Regions from separate parts of the Nocardioides jiangxiensis genome, predicted to be linked through region 1. Evidence: predicted binding sites of a transcription regulator. Region 1 holds the regulator's gene; the other holds the start of a gene.
The links. Region 1 encodes LexA, which represses DNA repair genes until DNA is damaged. Its sites were predicted from a motif close to TCGAACANNTGTTCGA; they were not measured.

Region 1 (3,201 bases):
AAAAGCGCAGGTCAGCACGGAAGAGCCGGTTTCCGGCGCCGAAATCGCAGCTCGGCGTGTCGGGCGTGTCGTCGATTGTTGGTCATGCGGAACGCCCTGCCGTGACAGAATCCCCGCGTGACGAACGGGTCGAAGCACGCAGGCAGCCGCAAGGCTTCCCGCCGGGCTCGCCCCCGCCGCTCGCTCGACACGCGCGTCGCGAAGTACGCCGTGGCCGTCACCCTGTGCGTCGTCGCCTGGGGCTACCTCGTGTGGGCCGCCATCGACTTCGGCGCGACCGCTCGCGGCGGCAACGGCGCCGCGTGGTTCTTCCTGCTGCTCGCCTGCATCGGCGCGGCCTCCTGTCTCTTCGCCGGCCTCATGCTCGGCGTCCGGCTGCTGACGGTGCTGGGCATCCTCGCCCCACCCGCCGGCTCCCCCGACGCCCCTGCGCGGCCCGCCGGCGGACGTCGCGCCGCGCGCTGATCCGACCGGCCGGCCGCGCCGAGCACGTGACGCAGGCCTCGAATCTTTTTTCGAACAGAGCCTTGCGTCATTCGAACACATGATCTAACTTCGATCACGTGTTCGATCGAACGTCTGATCGATCTCCCGACCGGAGCCGTTCCCCCGGTTGTGTCGGGGGCCCTGACTAGACATTCGCTCGTCACCCCGACCGACTCTTCCCCGGAGGTCCCCGATGAGCACGATCAGCTTCGCCCCCACGTTCGAGATCCGTCCCGCCCGCACCGGGCCGGCACCCGCAGGCCAGCTCCGGCTGACCCGCCGTGGCCGCCTCGTCGTCTTCATGGGCGCCGTGCTCGTCGTCTTCGCGCTCGCCTTCGTGATCATGGGCGGCTCGAGCGCCTCGACCGACGCGGGCGGCTCGCCGACCGCGACCGAGCGCATCGTCGTGGCCCCGGGGCAGACCCTCTGGGACATCGCGTCGGCGCACAGCGACGGCGACGTCCGCGCCACCGTCGACGCCATCGAGAAGCTCAACGCCCTCGATGGCGCGATGCTCTACGCCGGCCAGGAGCTCTACATCCCGGTCGACTGACACAGACTGCGGCCACCACTGGTGGGTGGCCGCCCAGGTTCCCGCGCGTCGCCTCGACCCCGGCGCGCGGGATGGGGAAGACGCGGGGCGGGCGCTGCAAGGGAAGGCAGCACCCGCCCCGCCTCACATTTCAGCCCACGTCGGGGCGACACGCGGTTCGAACACATGTTTGAAGCCGTGCGTGATCACGACTACGTTGGACCCATACCGACCAGCCCTCCACGACGTAAGGCGCAGACGATGGCGACTCCTCCTCGCAAGGTCACCGAGCTCCCCGACGGTCCTGCTGACGCGACCGGCCTGACGCCGCGGCAGCAGCGCATCCTCAACGTCATCCGCGACGCCCTCGAGGCGCGCGGCTACCCGCCCTCGATGCGCGAGATCGGCGACGCGGTCGGCCTGACGTCATCCAGCTCGGTGTCACACCAGCTCAAGGTGCTGGAGCAGAAGGGGTTCCTCAAGCGCGACCCCAACCGGCCGCGTGCCATCGAGGTCTTCCTGCCCGAGGTGCTCGCTGCCCGGCGTTCGATCGGCGCGGCCGAGGAGGTCTCCTACGACGAGACCGGCATCGGCGACTCGGTGCCGGCCGCGACCTACGTGCCGGTCGTGGGGCGCATCGCCGCCGGCGGCCCGATCCTGGCGGAGGAGCGCGTGGAGGACGTGTTCCCGCTGCCGAAGAGCCTGGTCGGCGACGGCACGCTCTTCCTGCTCGAGGTCTCCGGTGACTCGATGATCGACGCCGCCATCTGCTCCGGCGACTACGTCGTGATCCGCCAGCAGCCCACCGCCACCAACGGCGACATGGTCGCCGCGCTCCTCGACGGCGAGGCCACGGTCAAGACCTTCAAGAAGAAGGACGGCCAGGTCTGGCTGATGCCGCACAACGACGCCTACGACCCGATCGACGGCACGCACGCGTCGATCCTCGGCATCGTCACCGCGGTCCTGCGCCGCGTCTGACACGCTGGGGCCGTGACGCCCCGACGCTTCCTCACTGCCCTCGTCGCGACCTCGGTCCTGGCGGGGGCAGTGGCATGTGCACCACGCGACGACGCCACCCCTGGCCTCACCACGCACGCGTCGACGCCCAGCTCGACGGCCTCGGCCAGCTCCGACCTCGACGCCCTCGCCTCGTCGGCGGCGGCTGCGGCGTCATCCATCAACGCGCCCCTGCCCGGCACCGTGCCGCCCACCTGGCTCGGCACCCGCCCCCTCCCCCTCCGCGCCGACGGCTACGGCATGGTCCGGACGACACCGAAGGAGCTGCGCGAGCGACGCTTCACGCTGCCCGACACCGTGGCCGAGCTGCCCGGCTCCGGCTTCGCCGCGCGCATCGTCGCGCCCGCGCCGGCCGACGTCATCGCCCGCTCGACGTGGCAGCCCGGGTGCCCCGTCGGCAAGGAGGACCTGGCCTGGGTCCGCCTGACCTTCCGGGGCTTCGACGGCGCCCGCCACACCGGGGAGCTCCTGCTCAACCGGTCGGTGGCGGCGCCGGTGGCATCGGTGTTCCGGGAGCTGTGGCGGCAGCGCTTCCCGCTCGAGGAGATGCGGGTGACCACGCGGGCCGAGCTCGACGCCCCGCCGTACGGCGACGGCAACGACACCAGTGCCTTCGTCTGCCGTCCGGCGGTCGGGTCGAGCCGGTTCAGTGAGCACGCCTACGGCCTGGCCGTGGACGTGAACCCCTTCCAGAACCCCTACACGAAGGGCGACCTCGTCCTGCCCGAGCTGGCCGGCTCCTACGTCGACCGGGACCCGCTCCGGCCGGGGATGCTGACGCCTGGGGCGATCGCCGCGTTCGCCCGGATCGGGTGGGAGTGGGGTGGCGACTGGCACACGCTGAAGGACCGGCACCACTTCAGCCTCCACAACCGATGACTATTACTACCTAATGGTAGCAATGCGTCGCGAACCGGCGTAGAGTCGGCGCCATGGTCGACCAGCACACCTCCCCCGGCACCCCGGCCGAGTGGCATGCGCCCGAACCGGATCCGGCGGAGCTGACCCACGCCATCCACGAGGGACTGGGGCTGCTGGCACTGCCGATGGCGGTGCTGCTGATGTTCGGCGCGTGGTCTCCCACGGTCTTCGTGTGGGCACCTACCTCTCCGCTCGCAGCCGCCGTCACGGCCGCGGGGTTCCTCGCCGCCGCCGTGCTCGCG
Region 2 (3,201 bases), 110 kb from region 1:
CTCGTCGACCCGTTCACCCTGACCTGGGACGGCCAGAAGGCGGTCCACGTCGCCAAGCCGAAGCTCCCCTCCGGCGCCAAGGAGTTCGACAGCAACACCTTCGAGTCGACCGGATGGCTCTTCACCCTCGCTGCACGCCTGCCGGTGCGCCGGGCACTGACGGCGACGGACGGCTGGGGCGGGGACCGGTACGTCGCGTACACGAACGCGAAGGGCACGACCTGCGTCGACATCAGCTACGTCGGCGACACCGCGCGCGACGCCGATGAGCTGGCCAGCACGCTCACCGCGTGGATCCGCAGGGGACCGAAGGGCGTCGCCTCCGTGACGCGCCAGGGCGACAAGGGGCTGCTGTTCTCCTCGTGTGATCCGGGCACCGCCGCGAAGGGCAGCGGCGAGCACTCGGACGAGGCGCTGAACATCGCCCTCTACCGCACCTACCTGACGCGCAGCCTGATCGAGGACCACTGGACCCACGACCGCGCCCGCTGCTTCGGCACCGCACTGGTCGAGAACTTCACCCGGGCCCAGATCGAGGAGCACAGCGTGGCGCCCGAGGTCGTCGCGAAGGTGCGGCGGCTGGCCCAGGGCTGCGCCGGCTGAGGCAGGCGGCTACGGGCCGCGCCCGGTCAGCGCTCGGTGTACTGGATGTGCGGGGAGTGCAGCGCGGCGACGTACACGCTGCGGGAGACGGCGATCGGCCGGTTGCGGTGGAGTGCCCGCCGGCTGACGTGGAGCACCGGGTCGCCCGGCTCCACGCCGAGCAGCGCGGCGTCGTCCTCCGTCGCGAGGGCGGCGGTGAAGACGTCCTCGGCCCAGGTCGGCCGGAGCGCCCGACGGTCCAGCACGGCGTACAGGCTCGGCGGCATGGCGGGCTGGAGGAAGCCGGGCAGCATGACCTCGTTGAGGTAGGTGTCCTCGACGCAGACGGCACTGCCGTCGGCACGGCGGATGCGACGCCAGTGGATCACCGGGTCGCCCGCGGTGAGACCGAGCGCCCGCGCGATGCCGGCGTTGGCCTTCTCCACCCGTGCCATGAGGGTGATCGAGTCGGTGTCGACGCCTCGACGGCGCATGTCCTCGGTGAAGCCCTGGATGCCGGTCGCCGGCAGGACGGGCTCCGCGACGAACGTGCCCCGGCCCGGACTGCGCTCCAGCAGGCCCTCGGCGACGAGGGCGTCGACGGCCTGGCGCACGGTCATGCGGGCGACGCCGAACTGCTGGACGAGCTCACGCTCCGACGGCACCGCCATGCCCGGATCGGCGTCGGCGAGCAAGGCACGCAGGTGGTCCCGCACCTGCACGTACTTCAACTTCGGCGTCTCCACGCGCTGCTCCCCCACCGTCGAAACCACGGCTCGATTCTGGATGAAATAGCAACCACTTGCGTTTGCCTTCGTCCCAAATGGCCCGTTTGGACTAGACGAAGCCCCGGGCCATCGAATCTCTGTTCGACAAACTGCTAGCCTGTCGCCATGAGCGTCGAGTTCCAGGGCGACCTCTTCGACCTCGCACCCGAGGCGTCGCTCGCCCGGCTGCGCGGATCGGTGGAGCGCACCATCCTCGGCGACGGCGCGTGGGTGGACGTGCGCCGGTCGTGGGTGCGTGGCGCCTCGGAGGTGTTCCGGTCGCTCGTGCGCGACGTCCCGTGGCGCGCCGAGCAGCGCGAGATGTACGACCGCGTCGTCGACGTCCCCCGCCTCGTCCACACCTACGCCGGCGACGACCGGCTGCCGCACCGGCTGCTGACGAGCGCGCGCCAGGCCCTGACCAACCACTACCTCCCCGAGCTGGGCGAGCCGTTCGTGACGGCCGGCTGCTGCTACTACCGTGACGGCCGCGACTCGGTGGCCTGGCACGGCGACCGCATCGGCCGCGGCGCCAGCGAGGACACCATGGTGGCGATCCTGTCGTTCGGGGATCCGCGCCGACTGCTGCTCCGCCCGGAGTCCGGCGGGGCGTCGATCGCCTTCACCATGGGACACGGCGACCTCCTCGTCATGGGCGGCTCGTGCCAGCGCACGTGGCAGCACGCCGTGCCCAAGGTGGCGGCCGCAGGCCCGCGCATCTCGGTGCAGTTCCGCCCGTCCGGCGTCAGCTGAGGCGGACAACGGCACCGAAAGGCGAAGGGCCCGGGAAGACACCCGGGCCCTTCTTCCCGCTTTCAGGGTGGAAGCCCCGTTCAGCGGAATACGACGATCCTCCCACGCCCCGCGCCGGAACCGAAATGCACGAAGGGCCCCGGCCGGAGCCGGGACCCTTCGGTCGCTCAGTGAGGCGATGGTCAGAAGTCCATGCCGCCCATGTCGCCACCAGCCGGCGCGGCGCCAGCCTTCTCCGGCTTGTCGGCGACGACAGCCTCGGTGGTGAGGAAGAGCGCCGCGATGGAGGCGGCGTTCTGCAGGGCCGAGCGGGTGACCTTGGCCGGGTCGATGATGCCGGCGGCCAGCAGGTCGACGTACTCGCCCGTGGCGGCGTTGAGGCCCTGGCCGGCGGGAAGGTTCGCGACCTTCTCCGCCACGACGCCACCCTCGAGGCCGGCGTTGATCGCGATCTGCTTGAGCGGGGCCGAGATGCCGACCTTGACGATGTTGGCACCGGTGGCCTCGTCGCCCTCGAGCTCCAGCTTCTCGAACGCGGTCGCGCCAGCCTGGACGAGCGCGACACCACCGCCGGGGAGGATGCCCTCCTCGACAGCAGCCTTGGCGTTGCGGACGGCGTCCTCGATGCGGTGCTTGCGCTCCTTGAGCTCGACCTCCGTGGCCGCGCCGACCTTGATGACGGCCACGCCGCCGGCCAGCTTGGCGAGGCGCTCCTGGAGCTTCTCGCGGTCGTAGTCGGAGTCCGACTTCTCGATCTCGGCGCGGATCTGGTTGACCCGACCCTCGATCTGCGCAGCGTCGCCGGCACCCTCGACGATGGTGGTCTCGTCCTTGGTGATGACGACCTTGCGGGCCTGGCCGAGCAGCTCGAGACCGGTCGACTCGAGCTTGAGGCCGACCTCCTCGGAGATGACCTGGCCGCCGGTCAGGATCGCGATGTCCTGGAGCATGGCCTTGCGGCGGTCACCGAAGCCCGGAGCCTTGACGGCGACGGACTTGAAGGTGCCGCGGATCTTGTTGACGACCAGGGTCGACAGCGCCTCGCCGTCCACGTCCTCGGCGAGGATGAGGAGCGGCTTGCCCGACTGCATGACCTTCT

Region 2: the regulator LexA is predicted to act here: its motif matches at 1,440-1,455, upstream of Q5722_RS05155 (alpha-ketoglutarate-dependent dioxygenase AlkB).

Annotation. Positions count from the first base shown of each region.
Region 1 is NZ_JAUQTA010000001.1:923,002-926,202, forward strand. It holds gene Q5722_RS04575 (hypothetical protein) at 118-465, shown strand; gene Q5722_RS04580 (LysM peptidoglycan-binding domain-containing protein) at 680-1,039, shown strand; gene lexA (transcriptional repressor LexA) at 1,280-1,999, shown strand; gene Q5722_RS04590 (M15 family metallopeptidase) at 2,012-2,917, shown strand; gene Q5722_RS04595 (hypothetical protein) at 2,971-3,201, shown strand, end outside.
Region 2 is NZ_JAUQTA010000001.1:1,036,870-1,040,070, forward strand. It holds gene Q5722_RS05145 (hypothetical protein) at 1-603, shown strand, start outside; gene Q5722_RS05150 (GntR family transcriptional regulator) at 630-1,355, opposite strand; gene Q5722_RS05155 (alpha-ketoglutarate-dependent dioxygenase AlkB) at 1,476-2,102, shown strand; gene groL (chaperonin GroEL) at 2,285-3,201, opposite strand, start outside.